3 regions of the Micromonospora sp. NPDC050686 genome follow, and region 1 is predicted to be linked to each of the others. Evidence: riboswitches for the same ligand, from Rfam matches in the RefSeq annotation. Region 1 holds a riboswitch; each other region holds the start of a gene.
The links. A riboswitch is a leader RNA that binds a small molecule or an ion and turns the genes downstream of it on or off. The one in region 1 is predicted to bind cyclic di-AMP.

Region 1 (7,699 bases):
CGCTGGCGCGCAGTTGCGACGTCGCGCTGGCCGCCGATGGCGCCCTGACGCGGCTCGTTCCCGGTCGGCCGGGCCCGCGGGCGTCCGCCCCGCCGCCCGCACAGGCGTGGACGGTGGCGGTGGACGGTACGGATGCGGCGGCGTTCAGCCCCGCCGGGGTGTCGGCGTACCTGCTGGCCGGGCTCACCGGCGTCGGCCCCAGCCCCTCGTCCGGTGACCGCACGGGCGAGGCCGGGGCCGCGCTGCCGCTGGTGCGGGCCTGGTTCGACCAGCTGCGCCTGCTCGGCCAGACCAGCCGGCCCGCGGCGCTCGGCCCGATGCTCGTCTCGACCACCGGCTTCCTGCGCGAGCTATCCGAGGCGTCCCGCCCGCCGGTGCGCCAGCAGGCGTTGCGGCTGGCCGCCCGAATCGCCGAGTACACCGGTTGGATGGCACAGGAGCGGGGCAACGACGCGGCGGCGGCGTGGTGGACCGACCACGCCGTAGAGCTGGCGGTGGCCGGCGGCAACGACGAGCTGCGCGCGTACGCCCTGGTCCGGCGGGCCGAGCTCTGCCTGTACCGGGACGACGCGCTGGGTGCGGCGCAGCTGGCCCAGGAGGCCCGGGCGGCCCGGTGCGGCGCGCGGACCCGCGGCCTGGCCGCGCAGCGGGAGGCCCAGGGGTACGCCCTGATGGGCGACGAGGCCGGCTGCCGGCGGGCGCTGGCCGAGGCGGCCGACCTGCTGGCCGAGGCGGTCGGGGACGACGACGAGCCCGTGCTGGGCAGCACCAGCGCGCCCGATCCGATGCGCTTCGTCACCGCGTGGAGCCTGCACGACCTGGGCCGGCTGGACGAGTCGGCGGCGATCCTCGGCGCCGAACTGGACCTGCTGCCGCCCACCGCGCAGCGCGCCCGTGCCCGGTACGCGGCCCGGCTGGCGCTGGCCCTGGCCGGTCAGCGGCAGCTGGACCGGGCCGCCGCGGTGGTCGGCCCGGCGCTGGAGACGGTGCGGTCGGTGGACTCCGCCACCGCCCGCTACGACCTGCGCCAACTGAATCGGGTGGTGCGGCGCTGGCGCGACGACGAGGCCGTCCGGCAGTTGATGCCGGCGCTGACCACCGCCCTGCGGGTGGCGCCCGCGCGCTGACCTGGTGGCGGGCCCTGGTGCACCGGGAGGGCGAGCACTACGCCGCTACCCGGTCGGCAGTCTCCCGTGTGCTGATTTCTGTCGGTCCGCCCGCGGTGACCGGGGGAGAGGGATATCCTGCCAGCGACGGGCGTTTTCCGCCGGTACTTCTCGAGAACGTGAGCAGCGCGGTCCGATGAATGCGGCTCACGTTTCCCGATGACCATTATCGGTCCGGAGGGAACGCGTCTGTGAAGGCGGGAGCTGTCAGATGACAGGAATCTTTGTCAATTATCGGACGCACGACGCGATGTTCGGCGCCGACCTCATCGACGAGCGGCTGCGCGCCGATTTCGGGGCCCGGCACGTCTTCAGGGACCACCGGTCGGTACGCCCGGGCACCGCCTTCCCGCCGGAGTTGTGGACCCGGCTCCAGGGCAGCCACGTGCTGCTGACGTTGATCGGCCCGTACTGGCTCAGCGTGCTCGACGACCAGGGCAGGCGCCGGCTGGACGACCCGCGCGACTACGTGCGCCGAGAGATCCGCCGGGCGCTGCGCTGGGAGATCCCGGTGGTCCCCGTGCTACTGGGGGACACCCCGCTGCCCGACCCGCCGGCGGTGCCGGAGGACATCCGCGGGCTGTGCGAGCGGGCCGGGGTGCGGGTGCGCAGCCACTCCGCCGGCCCGGACCTGGACGCCCTGGTCGCCGAGGTGTCCGCCCTGCTGCCGGCCGACCTCGCCGTACGGCGTTCTCCGCAGGTGCCGGCGGCGGTGCTGCGCGGCGCCGCGCACCCCGCCCCCTGACCGGCGGCTGCTGGCGGGCGCCGGTTGCGGCGCACCGGGGGAACTGCGTCGCCAGGATCCATTCCGGACACCAGCAGAGCCGTCACCGCAAAGGCGAGAGCGACTCCGTAGTCGCCTACGGACAGTGACCCTTCCGGCCGGGCGGCGGTGGTGAGGGCGGCGCGAGGCGGCCCTCCGGTCCCGGCGCCCGGAGGAACGTGCCGGTGCGGCGGGGAAGGCGCGCCGGCCGGTGCGCCAGGTGGACGGCGACGCCGCCCTCCGCCTCGTGGCCGACCGCATCCGCCCAGCTCACCGCAGGTGTTCACCGTCCAGGAAGGACGCCAGGGGTGCGGCATCATCCACCCTTTGCGCACCGGCGCAACCCGGGAAGCGCCCGATCGCCCTTCCGGGTGAAGAACTTCACAAGAAGTGGGCAATCGGCACCAACCGTTCCTAACGTCGGATGGGTCCGCTCCTCGCGGACACCACGGTCGGTAACGCCCAATCCTGCCGCCGGCCGTCGGTACCTGGACCTCAGGCATGGAGCGGGGGACCCAACGTTCTCCGGTGCACGGCACCTCGGGGTGAAGCCGCCTGTGGCGGCCGGGCTCCTCGGCCCGAACCCGACAGCTCACCTCGTCGGCGTGGAGGAAACGACAGATGGCAACTGAATACCAGGCCCGTCACCGTCGGGCCAACACGCGTCAGGTCACCGGCCGGGTCGCCGTGGGGGCGCTCGCCACAGGTGCGGTGACCGGCGCCATGGCACTGTTCGGACCGGCCACCGCGGCGCAGGCGGCCAGCGTCAACTGGGACGCGATCGCCCAGTGCGAGTCCGGCGGCAACTGGAAGATCAACACCGGGAACGGCTACTACGGTGGCCTGCAGTTCTCCCGCAGCACCTGGAACGGCTACGGCGGTCAGAAGTACGCGGCGCGGGCCGACCTGGCCAGCCGCAGCGAGCAGATCGCCGTCGCCGAGAAGGTGCTGAAGGGTCAGGGCATCGGCGCCTGGCCGACGTGCGGCAAGAAGGGCGGCTCGACGAAGAGCTACTCGGCGAAGTCCGACAATCGTTCCGAGACCAAGTCGGAGCGCAGGTCGGCGCAGAAGTCCGAGCGCAAGTCCGAGCACCGCACCGAGAAGAGGTCCTCACGTCAGGACCGCGGCGAGCAGCGTGCCTTGCGCGGCACCGAGCGGCGCTCGGCGCCGGCTCGGTCCATGTCGACCGGCGGCAACTACCTGGTCAAGCCGGGTGACACCCTGTCGCAGATCGCGACGGCCCGCGACCTGGCGGGTGGCTGGCAGGCGCTGTACGAGCGCAACAAGCGCGTCATCGGCGGCAGCCCGGACCTGATCTTCCCGGGGCAGCGGCTCAGCCTCTGATCTTGTCGGCTCGGCCCGGCTCCCCGGTTCGGGGGCCGGCCGGCGTCGCGTACGGCTCACGCCGTGCGGGGCGGGCACGACGACGAACGCCCGGCCGGGGTTTCCCGGCCGGGCGTTCGTCGCAGTTGGCGCTCAGGCGTAGACGTGCACCGGCAGGCCGACCTTGATCGTGCCCCAGAGCCGGTTCATCGCCGGCACCGTCACCCGTACGCAGCCGTGGCTGGCCGGGTAGGCCGGCACCGAGGTGGCGCCGTGGATGGCGTAGCCCCGGTAGAAGTAGTTCGGCCGCCACAGCAACCCGAGGTCGCTCTGCCGCCAACCGTCGATCCGTCGGGTGATCTTGTAGTTCCCCCGGACGGTCGGGGTGCTGGCCTTGCCGCCGGAGGCGTCCAGGATCCGGATCACCTGCCCGTTGCGGGCCAGGTACAGCACCTGCTTGGACAGGTTCGCCTCCAGCGAGAGGCCGGAGTGCTTGTATCGCGGCTTCGGGACCACCGGCTTGCTCAGCGCCGCCCAGGTCCTGGGCCCGACGATGCCGTCGCGCGACAGGCCGTTCACCTTCTGGAAGGCGACCACCGCGTGGAACGTCGACGACCCGAAGACACCGTCGACCGCGCCGACGTCGTAGTGCAGCGCCACCAGCCGGCGTTGCAGGCTGGTCACCGCGGTGCCGCGGGCACCCTGCTTGAGGGTGGGCTGCGCCAGCGCCAGGGTGGCACTGGCGTTGACCGTCGTGACGACACCGGTGGTGACCGGCGCGGTCAGCTGCCGGGCGGCCGGCGACTGCTCGCGGGGCGCCGCCTGGGCGGCGCCGATCGGCACGAACATGCTCCCGGCGACCGCGAGCGCGACCAGCGCTGCGGCCCGGCGGGTGCGGGTGGTGGGGGGCGACATGTCGATCTCCTTACCCCGTGGTGGACACACCCGGACGACGGTCGCCCGGGAGATTATCGGAGCCCGGTTTCAACCGTAGTCCGGCGGGGCAAGACCGTGGGGTCCACTCTCGAACCGTTATCGTGGATCTGTCCAACTTCGGTCGGACTGTGCCGGACGAGCCGGCCGGCCGGGAGGATGGGCCGGACGAACCGGCCGGCCGGGAGGAGTCGTCATGCCCGTGAGGCCGTCACAGGATGCGCTCACCGTGCGCCGGCTGCGCCTCGGCGTCGGCGTGCTCGGCATCGCCCTGCCGTTCCTGCTGATCGCCGGCGAGGCCGTACGCGCCGGGCGGCTGGTGCTGCTCGACTCGATCAGCGCCTACTACCACACCGGTGTGCGGGACGTCCTGGTCGGCAGCATGTGCGCCATCGGCGTCTTCCTCCTCTGCTACCGCTACGCCCGGATCGACGACGTGCTCAGCACGATCGCCGGGGCGCTGTCCATCCTGGTGGCGCTGCTGCCCGCCGCCACCGCCGGCGCGGACGCCACCGACCGACTGATCGGCCGGCTGCACCAGGTCTTCGCCGCCGCGTTGTTCCTGCTGCTGGCCGCGTTCTGCTTCCTGTTCGCCCGCAGCGGTCCGAGCCGGCCCCGGCTGGCCGCCGAGAAACCGGGCCGCGACCCGCTCTACCGCGGCTGCGGGGTGGTCATCCTCGTCGCCGTCGGGCTGGCGCTGGCCAGCAACGCCCTGCCGGCCGCCACCCGGGACGCGGTGCGGCCGCTGCTGTGGTGCGAGATCGTCGCCGTGCTCGCCTTCGGCGTCGCCTGGCTGGCGAAGGGACAGGCGATCGTCCGGGACGCCGTCGGCGTCGTGGACCCGACCGCCGTGCCGGCCGCGCGGGTGCCCACCGAGGGCCGCCCGGTGCCGTGACCGGCCGGTCCACCCGGCCACGGCACCGTACGCGCGGTGCTCAGCCGGCGACCTCGGCGAGGTAGCGTTCGGCCCGGTCGGGGGACATGAACCAGTCGTCGAAGTCGGTGGGATCGCTGAACCCGTTGGCGAAGCGCCGGGCGATCGTCGGGTTGCCGGCCGCCGCGCCCAGCACCTGCTGCACGTGCGGCGGCAGCGGTTGCAGCATCGCGTTGGTCCAGGCGGTGACCGCCCGGCCGGTGTCGAACCAGAACCGCTCGAAGGTCCGGGTCATCCACTCCCGGTCGAACGGCCGGTCGCCGTGCTCCAGGATCGACCGCAGGTACGCCGCCGCGCACTTGGCGGCGGTGTTGCTGCCCTGGCCGGTGACGGGATCGTTGGCGACCACCACGTCGGCCATGCCGAGCACCGCGCCGCCCGACGGCAGCTCGGCCACCGGCAGGCGCACCGTCGGCGTGTACCGGCCGGACAGGGTGGCCCGGGCGTCGGTGAGTTCCACCTCCCGACACCGCTCGTAGATCCACGGGGTGTAGCGGCGGGCCAGGTCGAGGGTGGCCTTGAGGTGGTCGGCCGGGTCGAGCCGGTCCCGCCACAGGTCCAGCGGGCCGTCCGGCACCGCCTCCCAGAACAGGATCTCGCACGGCCCGGACAGGGTCAGCGCCGGGATGACGAACAGCTCGCCCAGCCCGGGTACGGCGTTGAAGCTGACGTGCGGCACCGGCAGCAGCGGATCCGGCGCCATCCCGTGCACGTACGCCACGGCCAGACCCCGTTGTGGGGTGGTGTGCACGGACCGCTGCGGGTCGCGGGCGAACACGCCCACCAGGTCGCCCTTGCCGGCTGCGACGATCGTCAGGTCGTAGCGGCCGAGCCGGGTCAGGCCGTCCAGGTCGGCGGTGGTCACTCCCTGGTAGTGGATGGTGCCGCCGCGTTCCTCGAACAGCTCCAGCCAGGCCGCCATCTTCAGCCGCTGGTCGGTGCTCTGCGCCGGCTCGTCCAGCGGGCAGGGGATGCGCAGGGCGCGCTCGCCCGGGGGCGCGGACAGCGACACGTGCAGCGCGTGGATGTCCGGCGCCTGGTCCTGCCACAGGTCGAGCCCGTACCGGCGTTCGGTGCGCAGGGCCTCGGCGAACATCGCCTGGGTGCTCATCACCCAGCCGCGCCGGATCTCGTCCGGGGTGCGGGCCGACATGAGGGTCACCTGGTAGCCCTCGGCGAGCAGGCTCAACCCGAGTTGCAGGCCGGACTGCCCGGCGCCGACGATCAGGACTCTACGCATGGTGTCTCCACTGGTTGGACTGTCGCGGGTCGGGCGCGAGGGGAGCGGGGCCGCCGGTGCGTGCCATGGTGTGCTCGACGGCCACCAGCAGCGTCCGGGTCACCGACGCCGGGTCGCGGGCGTCGCAGGCGGTCACCGGGACGTCCGCGGACAACGCGAGGGCCGCGCGTACGTCCTCCAGTGGGTGGGTGAGCACCCCGTCGAAAAGGTTCACGCAGACCACGAACGGCAGGTCGACGTCGTGCTCGAAGTAGCTGACCGCCGGGAAGGAACCCTCTAGGTGCCGGGTGACGGCCAGCACCAGCGCCGGCTCTGCGCACCGTCCTGGACGGCGTCACCGCCGCTGTGGCCGGCGGACGTCGCCGGCCGGGCCGCCCGCCCCCGCCCGCCGCCACAACTGCCACAGCACCGACCCGTCCGGCAGCCGGAAGGACCCGCCGACCGCGTAGCCGTGCCGGTGGTAGCGGGCCAGCAGCGCCTCGTCGCAGGTCTCCGCGTACATCGGCAGCCCGAGGGTGGCCATCCGACGGTGACTGCCGGCGAGCAACTGCCCGATGCGAATCGACCGGCCGGGCGGCGACGGCACGGCCAGGAACGCCAGGTGATTGTGGGCGGTCACCGGACGGTGCAGGGACAGGACGCCGTCGAGCAGGCGGAAACGCTCGACATGGTCGCCGCACGTGGTCGTGAGGCGGGCCAGGAAGTCGACCGGCAGCGGCAGCGGACGGTAGCGGTGCATCCAGACGGCGGCGCCCGTGCCGTCCGGAAGCAGGTGCACCTCGCCGAAGAGCAGCGCGTGCTCGGCCCAGATCCGGGCGACGGCGGCGAGCACCGTCCGCCGCCGGTCCGGTGCGGGCACCAGCCACGTCGCGGACGGGGTCAGCAGTGTGGTGTCGGCGATCAGGCCGGTGATCTGGTCGAGGTCGGTCCAACGGGCACGCACGAGACACGGTACGGATGTCATGGCAGGTCCTCATCACTTCACGGAGGCAGCGGCAGGGCGGCGAGCGGCGTCAACGGCCGACGCCGGGGCACCGGCGTCCTTGGGGCGGCCGGCGCGTCAGGCGCGTACGTGGTGGACCACCGGCGCGGGCCGGGCCCGGGCGCGGCGGTCGAGGACGGTCCTCAGGCGGGTCTGGTGCCGGGCTGCGGCCAGGGTGCGGACCTCAGGTCACGACCGGACCGCCAGCATCCTCCGGCCGGCAGCACCGGCGCGGACCACGGGAGCGTCGCCGCGTCGGCCGGGCTGCCGTGGCCGGCGCCACCGGCGCCGGCACTGCTCTCACCGCCGCCCGGCGCGGTCGAGCCCCGCGCCGGGCCAGGGGAGGGCGGGTTGCCGG
Region 2 (7,699 bases), on a different contig from region 1:
GCGCCGGCCCGGCCGGTGCAGGGGGCCAGGCGGTCGACGCCCGCGACACCTGAAATCCGTATCACGAAATCTTGACGGGCTTTCCGCCGCGTGTGACGGTGGTTGCGGCCGTATCGCCGGCCGACCCACCCGCGTACGTGAGGGACGAGGTGAGCCGAATGCCGTGGAGCAGCCCGCAGCGCGCGCTCGACGAGCTGCGCGCCGGCAACCGACGGTTCGTCGCCGGGTCGCCGCGCCATCCCAACCAGGACGCCGACCGCCGCACCGCGGTCGCTGGCGGCCAGGATCCGTTCGCGGTGATCGTGGGCTGCTCCGACTCCCGCCTGGCCGCCGAGATCATCTTCGATCGGGGCCTGGGTGACCTCTTCGTGGTCCGCACCGCCGGGCACACCGCCGGGCCCGAGGTGCTGGGCAGCGTCGAGTACGCCGTGACCATCCTCGGCACGCCGCTGGTGGTGGTGCTCGGCCACGACTCCTGCGGCGCGGTCCAGGCGGCCCGCGAGGCGGTCCGCACCGGTACGCCGCCTCCCGGGCACCTGGGCGCGGTGGTGGACGCCGTGCTGCCCAGCCTGCGGCAGGCGGCCGACCGGGGCGTCGAGGACATCGACGGGATCGTGGACATCCACATCGCCCAGACCGTCGAGGCCCTGGTGTCGAACTCCGCCGCCCTGGCGGCCGCGGTGGCGGCCGGCCGGTGCGCGGTGGTCGGCATGTCGTACCGGCTGAGCGCCGGCGCGGTGCGGACGGTGGCCGAGGTGCCGGCCGCCGCGGCGGCGAAAGCGCCCGCCCAGGCCCGGCCGGTGGACCCGGTCGCGCCCTCGGCCGGCTGAGGCCCGAGCCGACGGCCCGGAGCGCGTCGTCCGGCCGGCCCCGGCTGCGCGCCGAGGCCCGGCACGACGCGGGCCGCCCCGCACGCGGCGGGACGGCCCGGGTTACGCGGGGCGCGCTAAAGCAGGGAGACGTGCACGTGGTCGGTGTGGTCCGACGGGCCGCTGTACGAACGCCAGCCCGTCGCCGGGAACCAGATCTGCCGGTTCCAGATCACGTAGTAGATGCCGAGCCGGTCGGCGTTGCGCAGCAGGAAGGCGGCCAGGTTGTTGCCGTACGTCCGGGTGTCCTTGTTGTGCCACGGGCTGAAGCCGCGGTTCTGCAACGACCAGTCGCACGCCCGTCCCTTCGGGTGCTCCCACGGCCCGCCGGAGCGGTAGCAGCCGACGAACCGGTCGAAGCCGGCCCGCTTGACCTCCTTGTACATGTGCAGCGTGCGCGGCGTGACGCAGCCCGAGGTGGTGGGGTCGGACTCGCTGCACGACTCGCGACGCCACTCCCCGTCGGAGGTCCGTCCGGGGCCGACCCGGGCGACCGGTGAGGTCGCCGAGACCAGGCCCCCGGTGAAGCCCTTGCCGCCGACCAGTTCCAGCGACTTCTCCGCCTCGGCCTTGCGCTTGGCGATGATGGCCGTCTGCCGCTGCTGCTCGCGCACCTCGGCGTCGAGGGCCAGCTTGGCCGCCTCGGCCTTCCGCTTGGCCTCGGTCACCTCGGCCAGCTTCCGCTCGTTGACCATGTTGATCTCGTCGAGCACCGCGGCGCGCTTCACGAAGGAGGTCGGGCTGCTGCTGTCCAGCAGGACGGCCATCGCGCCCACCCGCCCGGTCCGGTACGACTGCGCGGCAATCTTGCCCACCTGCGGGGTCAGCCGGTCCAGCTCGCTCTGCGCGCGGCGGACCTCGAGGGCGAGCGCGAGCTGACGCTGCTTGGACTTCGCCAGCTTGGCCTTGGCCCGGAAGTAGCCCCGGTTGGTCTGCTCCAGCACGTCGTTGAGGAGCGGAGGATCGTTGTCCTCCTCGTGCCCGGACGGCTTGGGGGTGTTCGGGGCGGCCGTCGCCGGGAGGGGCCCGGTGACGATGGTGAGTGCGGTGAGCACGGCCACCACCGGTGTCAACCAGTGGCGCAGGGGTGCCGTCACAGTGTTCCCTTCCCTCGACCGCCGACCGGGTTAGCTGACGGATTCGGGACGGAAGTTGCCCCGGCCGCTGGCGCGGCTTCACCCCACGTACCTGGTTCCCCGGCTCGCCGAGCGGCGATTGGGCGGTGGCACCGCAGGCGCCGCTGCGCGCCTTCGGCGGTGACCGGCAGCGAGGTTACCCGAGAGCCGGGCCGGTGAGCTACGTCCGGAACCCGACCAAAGCCGTATTTTCGGAATCGAGGGCGGTAACCAGTGACACGTTTGACATGGGTGGCGGCGTGGTCCGTCACGCTCTGCGGTGTCACCATGCGTCGTCCGTGCTCCTTCCGGGATCGGGCCACCGGCCCGGGGGCGTGGTGGTGGTCGATGTTCGCGGGGCGCCGAGCGCCTCCAGCGCGACGTCGGGGTCGGTCGGCGGGCGGCGGGTCGGGGGCGCGGCCGGTGTCGACCCGCCGGCCCGCCGGCCGGCGGTGGTGACGAGCGCGGCCAGGCCGGTGGTGAGCGGAACGGCGGCGACCAGCCCCAGCGTCGCCACCGTGCTGCGGACGATCTCCTGGGCCAGGAACTCGCTGGTGAGGAGCTGGCCCACCGGCCGGGAGTCGGCCACCAGCAGGAGCAGCAACGGCAGCGAGGCGCCCGCGTACGCCAGCACGATGGTGTTGACCACGGAGGCGATGTGCGCCCGGCCGACCCGGGTGGCTGCCCGGTACAGCTGCCGGCGGGACAGCTCCGGGTTGGCGTGCGCCAGCTCGGTGACGGTCGCCGCCTGGGTGATGGTCACGTCGTCGAGCACGCCGAGCGAGCCGATGACGATCCCGGCGAGCAGCAGGCCGTGCAGGTCCACGTCCTGCTGGAACATGGAGAGCGTGGTGGCGTCCTCGCTGCCGTACCCGGTCAGGTGGGTGGCCCCGGTGGCCAGTGCGCCGAGGACACCGGTCAGCACCAGGCTGCCGAGGGTGCCGAGCACGGCGACCGACGTCTGCGCGGTGATCCCGTGGGTGAGGTACAGCACCACGAACATGATCAGTGCCGAGCCGACGACCGCGACCAGCAGCGGCGACTGGCCGGCGCCGATCCCGGGCAGCACGAAGGTCAGCAGGATGGCGAAGCTCGCGGCGAGGCCACCCAGCGCGGCCAGCCCGCGCCACCGCCCGAACGCGACGATGGCGGCGGCGAAGACCACCACCAGCCAGACCAGCGGCGTACCGCGCTGGTGTTCGGCGATGTCGTAGCGGCTCGCCTGCGGATCGGCCGGGTCGGTCAGCTGAACCAGGATGATCTCGTCGCCCGCGGTCACGGTCGGCGCGCCGGGGCCGTCCGGCACCGGGGTCTGGACCTCCCGGCCGGCGTCCGGCCCCTGCGCCACCCGCACGGTGACCGTGCCGCAGCGGCGCTGCCCACCGTCCGGCCCGCCCTCTGGCGTGTCCGGGGCCGGCGGGCAGGACTCGCTGACGACCCGGGTGACCGTGCCCTGGTAGCGGGGCACCTCGGCGGCGGGCTCGCCGCTTGGCGCGTCGCGGGGCCAGAGCACCACCGCGGCGATCACGGTGAGCAGGAACAGCGGGACCACGGTCGCCACGAGGATCCGCCGCACGCCCGGTGGGGCGGGCGGGGCGGTACGCGGGTGGTCGGCGCCCATGCTGAGTCTCCTGACGATCCGGTGCTGGGTACGGCCCGATGGCCCGGACGGTTCAACCGTCGCGGATGAACGCCCCGGATGGTAACCAAGGCGCCGGGTCCGACTGCAGTTCGCGGGCGGTCCGGCCTCCGGTTGAACCGGCGGGGCCATCGGAGCAGGCCGATGGGGTGAACCCGGACGCCAAGGCGCTGGCCGGCCGGATCGTGGCCACCCGGCAGGCCGAGACCGGCACCATGCGGAAGATCCTCGACCGGTTGTGAGGCGGGCGGGTGCCGCCCGGGTCGACTCCGGCCCGGGCGGCACCCGACGCGCGGCGGTCAGCCCCGCTTCATCAGCCGGCCGACCGCCGCCATCATCTCGGTGGCCATCTCGTCGGCCCGCCCCTCGACCGCGCCCTCGTGCATGCAGTGCCGGGCGTGCCCGTCGAGCAGCCCCAGGCCGACCTTGTCCAGCGCGGCCTGGATGGCGGAGATCTGGGTGAGCACGTCGATGCAGTAGCGGTCGTCCTCGACCATCTTCTCGATGCCGCGGACCTGGCCCTCGATGCGGCGGAGCCGCGCGAGCAGCTGGTCCTTGCTGGCGGTGTAGCCCCGGGTCGGGGTGGTCGGTGCGGTCATGGCTGCCAGGATAGCGTACCCCTTGGGGGTATGGTACGGTCCGTCGTGCCGCAATACCCCCACCGGGTAGGCGTACCGGAGGCGTGACGGGCATCTCCCGGCCTGCTACCCCTAGGGGGTATATGGTGGGAGCGACGGAAGGGAACGGCGATGATCACCAACACGTACCAGGTGCAGGGCATGACCTGCGGGCACTGCGTCAACTCGGTGAGCACCGAGCTGCGCGCGATCGCGGGCGTCGACGACGTCCAGGTGGACCTGGCCGCCGGCCAGGTCACCGTCACCAGCGAGCACCCGTTGGACCCGGACACCGTCCGCGCCGCGGTCGACGAGGCCGGGTACGACCTCGTCGGGGCGTGACGGTTCCGGCAACCCGAAGGAACCGAGGTCCACGATGAACACGGCGACCAAGCTGAGCGGCTTCGCCCTCGGCCTCGCGGCGGTGTTCGGCGCGGCGTACGGGGTCGGTCAGCTGACCGACCCCGTCACCCCCGCCGCCGAGACCCGCCACGACCCGACGGAACCGGGCGCCGGCCACGAATCCGGTGGCGACCAGGGCACCGCCGGCACCCCCACCGACAACCACCTCCCGGGCGGACTGCTCGTCTCCGACCAGGGCTACACGATGCAACCGGTGAGCGCCCCGACCGGGGAGTTCGCCTTCCGGATCACCGGCCCGGACGGCCGGCCGGTCACCCGCTACGACGTGGCGCACGACAAGCGGATGCACCTGATCGTCGCCCGCCGCGACCTGTCCGGCTTCCGCCACGTGCACCCCGAGCTGGCCGACGACGGCAGCTGGCGGGTCGCCTCGCCACTGGCCGGCCCCGGCGTCTGGCGGGCCTTCGCCGACTTCACGCCCACCGGCGCCGAACCGCTGACGCTCGGCGTCGACGTCACCGTCCCCGGCGCCCTGGAGTCCCGGCCGCTGCCGGCCCCGGCGACCACCGCCACCGTCGACGGCTACACGGTCACCCTGACCGGTACGCCGCGCCCAGGCCGCACCAGCGAGTTGACCGTGAGCGTCAGCCGGGACGGGAAGCCGGTCACCGACCTGCAGCCCTACCTCGGCGCGTACGGTCACCTCGTCGCGCTGCGGCAGGGCGACCTGGCGTACCTGCACGTGCACCCGCACGGCGCGCCCGGCGACGGCCGGACCCCGGCCGGACCGGCGGTCACCTTCTCCGCCGAGGTGCCCTCGGCCGGCACCTACCGGCTCTACCTGGATTTCCGGCACGGCGACGCGGTGCACACCGCGGAGTTCACGGTCGTGGCCGGGGACCCGGGCGTCCCGGCGACCGGCGCGCCGGCTGCCCCCACCACCGAGCCGACCCCGGAAGCCGGCCACGGCACCCCGGGCCACGGGCACAACTGACGCCGAGGAGGTCCGCGATGAACACGACCGCGAAGTCCCTGCCGGTCGCCCCGAACGTGATCGAGCTGGCGATCGGCGGGATGACCTGTGCGTCCTGCGCCGCCCGGATCGAGAAGAAGCTCAACCGGATGGACGGCGTGCAGGCGTCGGTCAACTACGCCACCGAGAAGGCCACCGTCCGGTACGCCGACGAGGTCACCCCGGACGCGCTGATCGCCACGGTGGAGAAGACCGGCTACACGGCGGTGCTGCCGCCGCCGCCCACCCGGGCCGGAGCGGGCGAGCCGACCGCCGAACCGGTGGACGAGCTGCGCGGCCTGCGTACCCGGTTGTGGGTGTCGGTGGCGCTGACCGTGCCGGTGGTCCTGCTGGCGATGGTGCCGGCCTGGCAGTTCACCTACTGGCAGTGGCTGTCGCTGACGCTGGCCGCCCCGGTGGTGGTCTACGGCGGCCTGCCGTTCCACCGCGCCGCGTGGGTCAACCTCCGGCACGGCGCGGCCACCATGGACACCCTGGTCTCGCTCGGCACCGTGGCCGCGTTCGGCTGGTCGGTCTGGGCGCTCTTCCTCGGCGACGCCGGGATGCCGGGGATGACCCACCCGTTCAGCTTCGACGTGGTCCGGGGCGGCGGCGCGGGCAACATCTACCTGGAGGCCGCCGCCGGGGTGACCACGTTCATCCTGGCCGGGCGCTATTTTGAGGCCCGGTCCAAGCGGACCGCCGGGGCCGCCCTGCGCGCCCTGCTGGAGTTGGGCGCCAAGGACGTCGCGGTGCTGCGGGGCGGCGTGGAGACCCGGATCCCGGTCGACCAGCTCGCGGTGGGGGACCGGTTCGTGGTGCGCCCCGGCGAGAAGGTCGCCACCGACGGCGTGGTCGACGAGGGCACCTCGGCAGTCGACGCCAGCATGCTCACCGGCGAGTCGGTGCCGGTCGAGGTGGGCCCGGGGGACACCGTGGTCGGCGCCACCGTCAACGCCGGCGGGCGGCTGGTGGTCACCGCCACCCGGGTCGGCGCGGACACCCAGCTCGCCCAGATGGCGAAGCTGGTGGAGGAGGCGCAGACCGGCAAGGCCGCCGTGCAGCGCCTCGCCGACCGGATCTCCGGCGTCTTCGTGCCGATCGTCATCGCGCTGGCCGCCGGCACCCTCGGCTGGTGGCTGGGCATCGGGTCCGGCCCGACCGCCGCGTTCACCGCGGCCGTCGCCGTGCTGATCATCGCCTGCCCGTGCGCCCTGGGCCTGGCCACGCCGACCGCGCTGCTGGTCGGCACCGGCCGGGGCGCCCAGCTCGGCATCCTGATCAAGGGCCCGGAGGTGCTGGAGTCGACCCGCCAGGTCGACACCGTGGTGCTGGACAAGACCGGCACCGTCACCACCGGGAGGATGACCCTGGTCGACGTGCTGCCGGCGGCCGGCGAGGAGCGGGCCGACCTGCTCCGGCTGGCCGGGGCGGCGGAGGCCGGCTCCGAGCACCCGATCGCCCGGGCCGTCGCGGCGGGCGCCGCCGAGGCGGGCGAGCTGCCGGCCGTCACCGGCTTCGCCAATGCCGAAGGGCTCGGCGTCACCGGCCGGGTGGACGGCCGGGAGGTGGCCGTCGGCCGGCTCCGGCTGCTGCGCGAGCGGGGTCTGGACGTACCCGAGGAGGTCGCGCGGGCGGTGACCGACGCGCAGGCCGCCGGCCGGACGGCCGTGGTGGCCGGCTGGGACGGCCGGGCCCGGGGCGTCCTCGCGGTGGCCGACGTGGTCAAGCCGACCAGCCGGGCGGCGGTCGACGGGCTGCGCCGGCTGGGCCTGACCCCGGTGCTGCTCACCGGCGACAACGCCACCGTGGCGGAGGCGGTCGGCGCCGAGCTGGGCATCGACCGGGTGATCGCCGAGGTACTGCCGGCGGAGAAGGTGGACCTGGTCAAGCGGCTCCAGGCCGAGGGGCGGACGGTCGCCATGGTCGGCGACGGGGTCAACGACGCCGCCGCGCTGGCCCAGGCCGACCTGGGCCTGGCCATGGGCACCGGCACCGACGTGGCGATCGAGGCGTCCGACCTGACCCTGGTCCGGGGCGACCTGACCGCGGCGGTGGACGCCATCCGGCTATCCCGGCGCACC
Region 3 (7,699 bases), on a different contig from region 1:
GAGACGGCGGATCCCGTCGGCGAGGCGGGGCTCGTCAGTGGCGAATTCGGACCAGGAAGCCATGCCGACATTCTATCGAACAGATGTGCTAACGCGCAGTCCGACACGCAGGTCGCCGGCACCGATCGCTATGGTGGTGCGATGCTGCTCTCCGACCGCGACCTGGTCAGCGAGATCAAGGCGGGCACGCTCGCGCTGGATCCGTTCGAGCCCACACTGGTGCAACCGTCCAGCATCGACGTACGCCTGGACCGGCTCTTCCGGGTCTTCAACAACCACCTGTACACCCACATCGACCCGTCGATGCGGCAGGACGACCTGACCTCCGCGGTGGAGGTGCCGGACGGCGAGCCGTACGTGCTGCACCCGGGCGAGTTCGTGCTCGCCTCCACGCTGGAGGTGGTCACCCTCGGCGACCAGCTCGCCGGCCGGCTGGAGGGCAAGTCGAGCCTGGGCCGGCTCGGCCTGCTCACCCACTCCACCGCCGGGTTCATCGACCCCGGCTTCTCCGGCCACGTCACGCTGGAACTCTCCAACGTGGCCAACCTGCCGATCACTCTCTGGCCCGGCATGAAGATCGGCCAGCTGTGCATCTTCCGGCTCTCGTCACCGGCCGAGCACCCGTACGGCTCGGAGGTGTACGGCTCGCGCTACCAGGGCCAACGCGGCCCCACACCGAGCCGCTCCTGGCAGCAGTGGCGCACCTGGCCCACCCGCTGACCCGCTCACTCGCCTCGGCGAGGTGTCAAGCGGCGCCCCTTCCTATACCGAATGCGTTAAGCAGGGGCCCCGCCTTACACCCGGCCGAAGCTGTTGACGGGGCCGTCGTCGACGCGCTTCATCTTGATCGGCATGCCGGCCTGGGAGGCGTGCACCACCCAGCCGCCGCCGACGTACATTCCCACGTGGTGCAGGTCGGCGTAGTAGAAGACCAGGTCACCGGGGCGCAGGTCGGCGCGACTGACCCGGGCGGTGACCCGGCGCTGCTGGCGGGCGTTGTGCGGCAGGGACACGCCGGCCTTCGCCCACGCGGCGAGCATCAGCCCCGAGCAGTCGTACGAGTTGGGCCCCTCGGCGCCCCAGACGTACGGCTTGCCGATCTGCGCGCAGGCGAACTTCACCACGGCGCCGGCGTCGCCGCCGGGCCAGGCGGCCGGGCAGGGGGCGGGACGCAGCGGGCCGCCGCCGCCGTTGCCGTACACCTGCAGGCGCAGCTTCTGCAGCCGGTCGATCTCGGCGTTGATCTGCCGCTTCTTCGCGGCGAGCTGGGCTTCGGTGCGGCTCAGCTGGACGATCAGCTCGTCCAGCGACCGTTTCTGCGCGGCCAGCCTGTCCCGCAGCTCCGCCACGCCGCGGATCTGCCGCTGCTGCCGGTCGGCGAACCGGTCGAGCAGTTCCAGGCCGTCGACCAGTTCGCTCGGTGATCGGCTGCCCAGCAGCGCGTTGACGGTGGCGACGTTGTCGCCCTTGTACGCCTCGGCGGCCAGCCCGCTGACCTGGTCCATCGCCAGATCGACCTGGAGCTGGAGGGGTTCGATCCGCTTGCCGAGCGCCTGCGCCTGACGGCGCTTGCCGGCCAGGCCGACGCGGGTGGCGTTGTGCTGTTCGATGATCGGTTCGAGCCGGTTCCAGTCCCGGTCGATCCGGCCTTCGATCTCGGTCACGGAGGGCTCGGCGTGGGCCGCCGTGGCGCCACCGGTCAGGACTGCGGCGACGCCGACCAGGGCGGCGACTGCGGTGGTGAAGCGGGACCAGTGTGTACGCGGCGCGCCCGTCGGCTGGCCGGGAACCGGCCGGACCGACAGCGGCCGCGGGGCATGGCGTGCCACCGGGGCTCCGTACTCCTTCACGTCGACCGCCTACCGGGTTAGCTGACGGGTTCGGGCGGGAAGGGGTCGCCCTACCGCAGTGGCTGCGGATTCACCCCGGCGTACCTGGGTCCCCGGCTCGCCCGGAGGCGACTCGGCGGTGTCCGACCGTCACCTCCCGGGTTGGGTGGTGCACCTACCGGTCGACGATTCACCAGAGTAGGGATCGCCGTCACCGCGACGCAACTCACCCGGCCGTGACACTCCGTACCCGAATCGGCCACCGCGACCGTGGGACGGTGAAGGTTTTTTTCGTATCCGAATACCTTGCGGAAAGCTATTGACCGCAGGCCGCGCCGGGAGTGAGGGTGGAAACGCAGTGACCCCCATCCCTGTCTGGAGGTTCGATGCACCGCACACCCCCGCCGTCGGGCAGACGGATACTGCTGGCCGCCGCCGTCGCGACGGCCACCGCGTTCGCCACCACCGGCCCGGTCGCCGCCGAGCCGTCCCGCGCCGACCCCGCCGACCGGCAGCAGCAGTACGCCGCCGCGGCCGACGAGTACGGCGTGCCGCGCAGCGTCCTGCTCGGCGTCTCCTACCTGGAGTCCCGCTGGGACACCAACGCGGGCATGCCCAGCACCAGCGGCGGCTACGGGCCGATGCACCTGACCGACGCCGAGCAGGTCGCCTCGACCCCGTCCAGCGCGCACGTCGACTCCGACGAGGACCCGCGTGGCGACGAGTCCCGCCCGCTCACCCTGGATCCGGCCGTCGCCGCCGCACCCGCCGGCGACGTGCTGCCCCGGGCCGCCCTGCAGACCGTCGACGCCGCCGCCACGCTCACCGGCATCCCGGTGCAGACGCTGCGGACCGATGCCGCCGCGAACATCCGGGGCGGCGCGGCGCTGCTCGCCTCGTACCAGCAGGAACTGGGCGGGCCGGTCGGGGCCGGCAGCGACCCGGCGGCCTGGTACGGCGCGGTGGCCCGGTACTCCGGCGCGGACACCGAGGACGCGGCGGCGGCCTTCGCCGACGAGGTGTACGACCAGCTAGGTCAGGGTGCCAGCCGGACCACCGACGACGGCCAGCGGGTGACCCTCGCCGCCACGGCGGTGGCGCCGGACCAGTCCGGGCTGCACCGGCTCGGCCTGCGCCGCGCCGAGCGGCCGGACGGGCTGGAGTGCCCGGTCCGGCTCGCCTGCGAGTGGATCCCCGCCCCGTACGCCGAGTACGTCGACAAGAACGGCAACATCGACTACGGCAACCACGACCTCGGCAACCGGCCGGCCCAGCAGAAGATCGAATACATCATCATCCACGACACCGAGGGCTACTTCGGTCCCAGCGTCGGGCTGGTCAAGCGGGCCGACTACCTGGGCTGGCACTACACGCTGCGCTCGGTGGACGGCTACGTCGCCCAGCACATCAAGGCCAAGGACGTCGGCTGGCAGGCCGGCAACTGGTACGTCAACGCCAAGTCCATCGGCATCGAGCACGAGGGCTTCGCCGGCCACGGCACCTGGTACACCGAGGCGATGTACCGGAGCTCGGCCAAGCTAGTCCGGCACCTGGCGCTGCGGTTCCAGATCCCGCTGGACCGCCAGCACATCCTCGGCCACGACAACGTCCCCGGCATCCTTCCCGGCAACGTCGCCGACATGCACTGGGACCCGGGCCCGTACTGGGACTGGTCGCACTACTTCGACCTGATGAAGGCGCCGTTCCAGGGCACCGGCACACCGCGCACCGGCCTGGTCACCATCGACCCGGACCACGCCACCAACCGGCCGGCGTTCACCGGCTGCAACCAGCAGCCCCCGGGCGTCCCGGATCCGCCGCCGCCGGCCGAGCCGTGCCCGCTGCGCGGCTCCTCCTCGGTCCTCCTGCGCACCGCGCCGAGGGCGGACGCGCCGCTGGTCAACGACCTCGGGCTGCGCCCGGACGGCACCCCGAACACCATGTACGTCTCCGACCACGGCGCCCGCGCCTCGGCCGGCCAGACGTACGCCCTCGCGGGGATCCAGGGTGACTGGACGGCGATCTGGTATCTCGGCCAGCAGGCCTGGTTCCACAACCCGGCCTCGGCGCCGACGGCGAAGTGGGCGAACGGCTTCGTGGTCACCCCCCGGCCGGGGAAGGCCACCATCCCGGTGTACGGGCGGGCCTACCCGGAGCGGGCGGCGTACCCCGCCACCATCCCGTACCAGGCCGTCACGCCGTTGCAGTACACGTTCGCGGCCGGCCAGCGGTACGCGCTCGGCGGGGTGCTGCCGGGCGAGTACTACCGGGCGGTCTCGTTCGACGGCTCGGCACCCGGCGACCGGACCGTGGTCCGGGGCGCCAACCGGTACGTCCAGCTCCAGTTCGGCCACCGGGTGATGTACGCCGACCTGGCCGACGTGCAGATCCTGCCGGCCGCGGTCGGCGCGCCGCAGTAGAACGCGGCAACGACGAAGGGCCCCGACAACGCGTCGGGGCCCTTCGGATGTCGCGGACTACTCAGGTGACCCGGCGGAAGCCGGCGATCGGCTGGTTGTTGATGCTGCTGACCTGGACCGGTTTCCCGGTGCGTGGCGCGTGCACCATGGTGCCGTTGCCCAGATAGAGCCCGACGTGGTGCAGGTCACTGTAGAAGAAGACCAGATCGCCCGGGCGGGCCTCGGAGCGGGACACCGAACGGCCCTCGTTCCACTGCGCCCCGGTGAAGTGGGTCAGGCGGATGCCCGCCGCCTTGTACGCGTACTGGGTCAGGCCCGAGCAGTCGAAGGAGTTCGGGCCGGTGGCCCCCCAGACGTACGGGTCGCCGACCTGTTGGCAGGCCACTCGGATCGCGGTGCGGGCCGCCGCGGAGACCACCCCGTTGATGGTGGGGCAGCCCGAGACGCTGACCGTGGTCTTCGGCATCGACGCCTTGAGCCGCTTGATCTCGGCGTCGATCTTCTTCTTGCGGGCGGCCAGCTCGGCCTCCTGCTCGACCTGCGACGCGATCAGCGTGTCCAGCTTCTGCTTCTGCGCGTTGTACTTGTCGCGGACGGCGAGCACGCCCTCGATCTGCTTGCGCTCGTGGGCGGCGAGCCGGTCGAGCATGGTGAGCTGCTCGGCGAGCTGACCAGGCCGGGTGTCCACCAGCAGGGCGCCGATGTCCGTCGCCGGGCCGGACATGTAGTGCCGGGAGGCCAGCTGGCCGACCCGACCCATCGCCAGCTCGGATTCCAGCGCCAGCGGCTGGATCTTCTTCGCCAGGTCCGCCGACTTCTTGCGGTTGACCCGCAGCTTGGACCGAACCTCGTTGTACTTCTCGATGGTCGGTTCGAGCTGCTCCCACTGCTTGTCGATCGCGGCCTCGATCTCGTCCACCGAGGGCTCGGCGTATGCGGGCGCGGTCAGCGCCCCGGCGCCGACCAGCACCGCCGCGAGCAGCACGAATAGACGGTGTGTGACACGTCGCGCGCGACCGGGACCGCCGGGGCGGACGGGCGCGTGACGATGAGGGGGCATGGTCGCCACCGGCACCGACTCCTTTTGACGAACTCCGCCGGGCGCCTCGCGCGGGTGGGGATCGAGGCCGACTACCGCAGCGGTCGGTGCCCAACATTAGGGAAGGGGACGGTCGGAATCAAGACGAGATATTACGGTGTCAGCGTTACGCAACGACTTGCACACAAACGGTATTCATTTATTGGCCAGCGATGGAAATGAATACTTGCTCGGACTGCCGTGGGCCGATGGGACGCCAAACCCCTCGCCGGGGAACTGTTCCTGCTGGATGACCCGACGCGAGGACGGCGGCGGCACCTGCCGGGTGCCGCCGCCGTCGTCGGTTGCGCTGTCTCGGGGGTACGGCCTCAGCCGGCGACCGGCTCGCTCTCCTTCTCGTCGCCCGGGGCCCCCGCGGGTCGGACCGAGCGGAGCAGCACGCTCGCCACGTCGACGACCTCGACCTGCTCACCGGCGCCCTTGCCGTTGACCCCGTCGTTCAGCATCGTCGAGCAGAACGGGCAGCCGACGGCGACCGTCTTCGCCCCGGTGGCCATGGCCTCCTCGACCCGGTCCACGTTGATCCGCTTGCCGATCTTCTCCTCCATCCACATCCGGGCACCGCCGGCGCCGCAGCAGAAGGAGCGCTCGCTGTTGCGCGGCATCTCGATGAGGCCGCTGTCGCGGCCTGCGCCGGAACCGATGGCTGCGCCACCCCGGCCATCTCCGGCTCCGCCTCCGATGGCGCTGCCCAGCACCTCGCGCGGCGGGGCAAAGACCCGGTTGTGCCGGCCCAGGTAGCAGGGGTCGTGGTAGGTGACGCCACCGTCGACCGGCTGCACCGGGGTGAGCTTGCCGGTGCTGACCAGGTGTGCCAGGAGCTGGGTGTGGTGCACCACCTCGAACTCGCCGCCGAGCTGGCCGTACTCGTTGCCCAGCGTGTTGAAGCAGTGCGGGCAGGTGGCCACGATCTTGCGCTTGGCCTTCTCCCGGCCCTCGAACGCCTCGTTGAGGGTCTCCACGTTCTGCTGGGCGAGCATCTGGAAGACGAACTCGTTGCCGATCCGCCGGGCCGGGTCACCGGAGCAGGTCTCGCCCTCGCCGAGGATGGCGAACTTCACGCCGGCCTCGTGCAGCAGGGTGGCTACCGCGCGGGTGGTCTTCTTGGCCCGGTCCTCGAAGGCGCCGGCGCAACCGACCCAGAACAGGTACTCGAAGTCGTCCACCTCGCCGACCCGCGGCACCTCGAATTCCAGGCCCTTGGTCCAGTCCTCGCGGGTGTTCGGCGGGGCGCCCCACGGGTTGCCCTTGTTTTCCAGGTTGCGCAGCATCACGCCGGCCTCGGACGGGAAGCTCGACTCGATCAGCACCTGGTAGCGGCGCATGTCGACGATGTGGTCCACGTGCTCGATGTCCACCGGGCACTGCTCGACGCAGGCGCCGCAGGTGGTGCAGGACCAGAGCACGTCCGGGTCGATCACGCCGCCTTCCTCGGCGGTGCCGATCAGCGGCTTCTCGGCCTCGGCCATGGCCAGCACGTCCACGCCGGCCAACTGCTCCTGGGTGGCCTTCTCCTCGCCGGTCAGGTCCTTGCCGCCGCCGGCCAGCAGGTAGGGCGCCTTGGCGTACGCGTGGTCGCGCAGGCTCAGCACCAGCAGCTTCGGCGACAGCGGCTTGCCGGTGTTCCAGGCCGGGCACTGCGACTGGCAGCGACCGCACTCGGTGCAGGTGCTGAAGTCCAGCAGGCCCTTCCAGGTGAACTGCTCCACCTGGGCGACCCCGAACTGGTCCTTTTCCGGGTCGGCCTCCTCGAAGTCGAGCGGCTTGCCCTGGCTCGTCATCGGGCGCAGCGGGCCGAGGCCGGAGCCGGCCGGCTTCGCCGGCTCCCGCTTGAAGAAGATGTTGGGGAACGCCAGGAAGCGGTGCCAGGCGACGCCCATGGTGACGTTCAGCGAGATCACGATGAGCCAGGTCATCGAGATTACGATCTTGATGAGCGCGGCCACGCTGACGCCGGCCTCCCAGGCGGGCAGCGCGTTGCCGACGGCGTGGCTGACCGGGGCGGCCCAGGCCGGGTACTCGAAGTGCCCGGTGGCGACCTTGAAGCCACGGATCAGGAAGCCGAAGATCAGGACCAGCAGCACGACCCACTCGACGAAGTAGCCCTGCCACATGGTCGAGCCGGTGAACCGGGAGCGGCCACCGGGCCGGGTCGGCCGGTTGCGCAGCCGGATCGCCATCAGCACCAGGATGCCGACGAAGCCGAGAATGCCGATCCACTCGGTGACCAGGCCGAAGATCGTCCAGTGCCCGATCACCGGCAGCCCGCCGCCGGTGCTGACCACCTCGAAGTACGCCTCGAGCACCAGCAGGGACAGCACGATGAACGCGACCATCACGAACCAGTGCGC

Region 2: linked by a shared signal. The riboswitch ahead of AB0H57_RS05105 (hypothetical protein) and the one ahead of AB0H57_RS10045 (transglycosylase family protein) in region 1 are both predicted to bind cyclic di-AMP.
Region 3: linked by a shared signal. The riboswitch ahead of AB0H57_RS10360 (NlpC/P60 family protein) and the one ahead of AB0H57_RS10045 (transglycosylase family protein) in region 1 are both predicted to bind cyclic di-AMP.

The regions. Positions count from the first base shown of each region.
Region 1 covers NZ_JBFAID010000009.1:85,404-93,102, forward strand. Annotated here, with positions in the region: gene AB0H57_RS10035 (helix-turn-helix transcriptional regulator) at 1-1,127, shown strand, start outside; gene AB0H57_RS10040 (toll/interleukin-1 receptor domain-containing protein) at 1,378-1,911, shown strand; cyclic di-AMP (ydaO/yuaA leader) riboswitch at 2,379-2,550, shown strand; gene AB0H57_RS10045 (transglycosylase family protein) at 2,551-3,273, shown strand; gene AB0H57_RS10050 (L,D-transpeptidase family protein) at 3,406-4,167, opposite strand; gene AB0H57_RS10055 (DUF998 domain-containing protein) at 4,382-5,080, shown strand; gene AB0H57_RS10060 (styrene monooxygenase/indole monooxygenase family protein) at 5,121-6,359, opposite strand; gene AB0H57_RS10065 (hypothetical protein) at 6,352-6,660, opposite strand; gene AB0H57_RS10070 (hypothetical protein) at 6,694-7,323, opposite strand; gene AB0H57_RS10075 (hypothetical protein) at 7,485-7,699, opposite strand, start outside.
Region 2 covers NZ_JBFAID010000003.1:270,341-278,039, forward strand. Annotated here, with positions in the region: gene AB0H57_RS05100 (carbonic anhydrase) at 159-830, shown strand; gene AB0H57_RS05105 (hypothetical protein) at 947-1,966, opposite strand; cyclic di-AMP (ydaO/yuaA leader) riboswitch at 1,971-2,101, opposite strand; gene AB0H57_RS05110 (YibE/F family protein) at 2,268-3,605, opposite strand; gene AB0H57_RS05115 (metal-sensitive transcriptional regulator) at 3,923-4,222, opposite strand; gene AB0H57_RS05120 (cation transporter) at 4,373-4,582, shown strand; gene AB0H57_RS05125 (hypothetical protein) at 4,617-5,597, shown strand; gene AB0H57_RS05130 (heavy metal translocating P-type ATPase) at 5,615-7,699, shown strand, end outside.
Region 3 covers NZ_JBFAID010000010.1:30,276-37,974, reverse strand. Annotated here, with positions in the region: gene AB0H57_RS10370 (pyridoxamine 5'-phosphate oxidase family protein) at 1-63, opposite strand, end outside; gene dcd (dCTP deaminase) at 142-720, shown strand; gene AB0H57_RS10360 (NlpC/P60 family protein) at 795-1,829, opposite strand; cyclic di-AMP (ydaO/yuaA leader) riboswitch at 1,841-1,978, opposite strand; gene AB0H57_RS10355 (N-acetylmuramoyl-L-alanine amidase) at 2,216-4,249, shown strand; gene AB0H57_RS10350 (NlpC/P60 family protein) at 4,311-5,324, opposite strand; gene AB0H57_RS10345 ((Fe-S)-binding protein) at 5,657-7,699, opposite strand, start outside.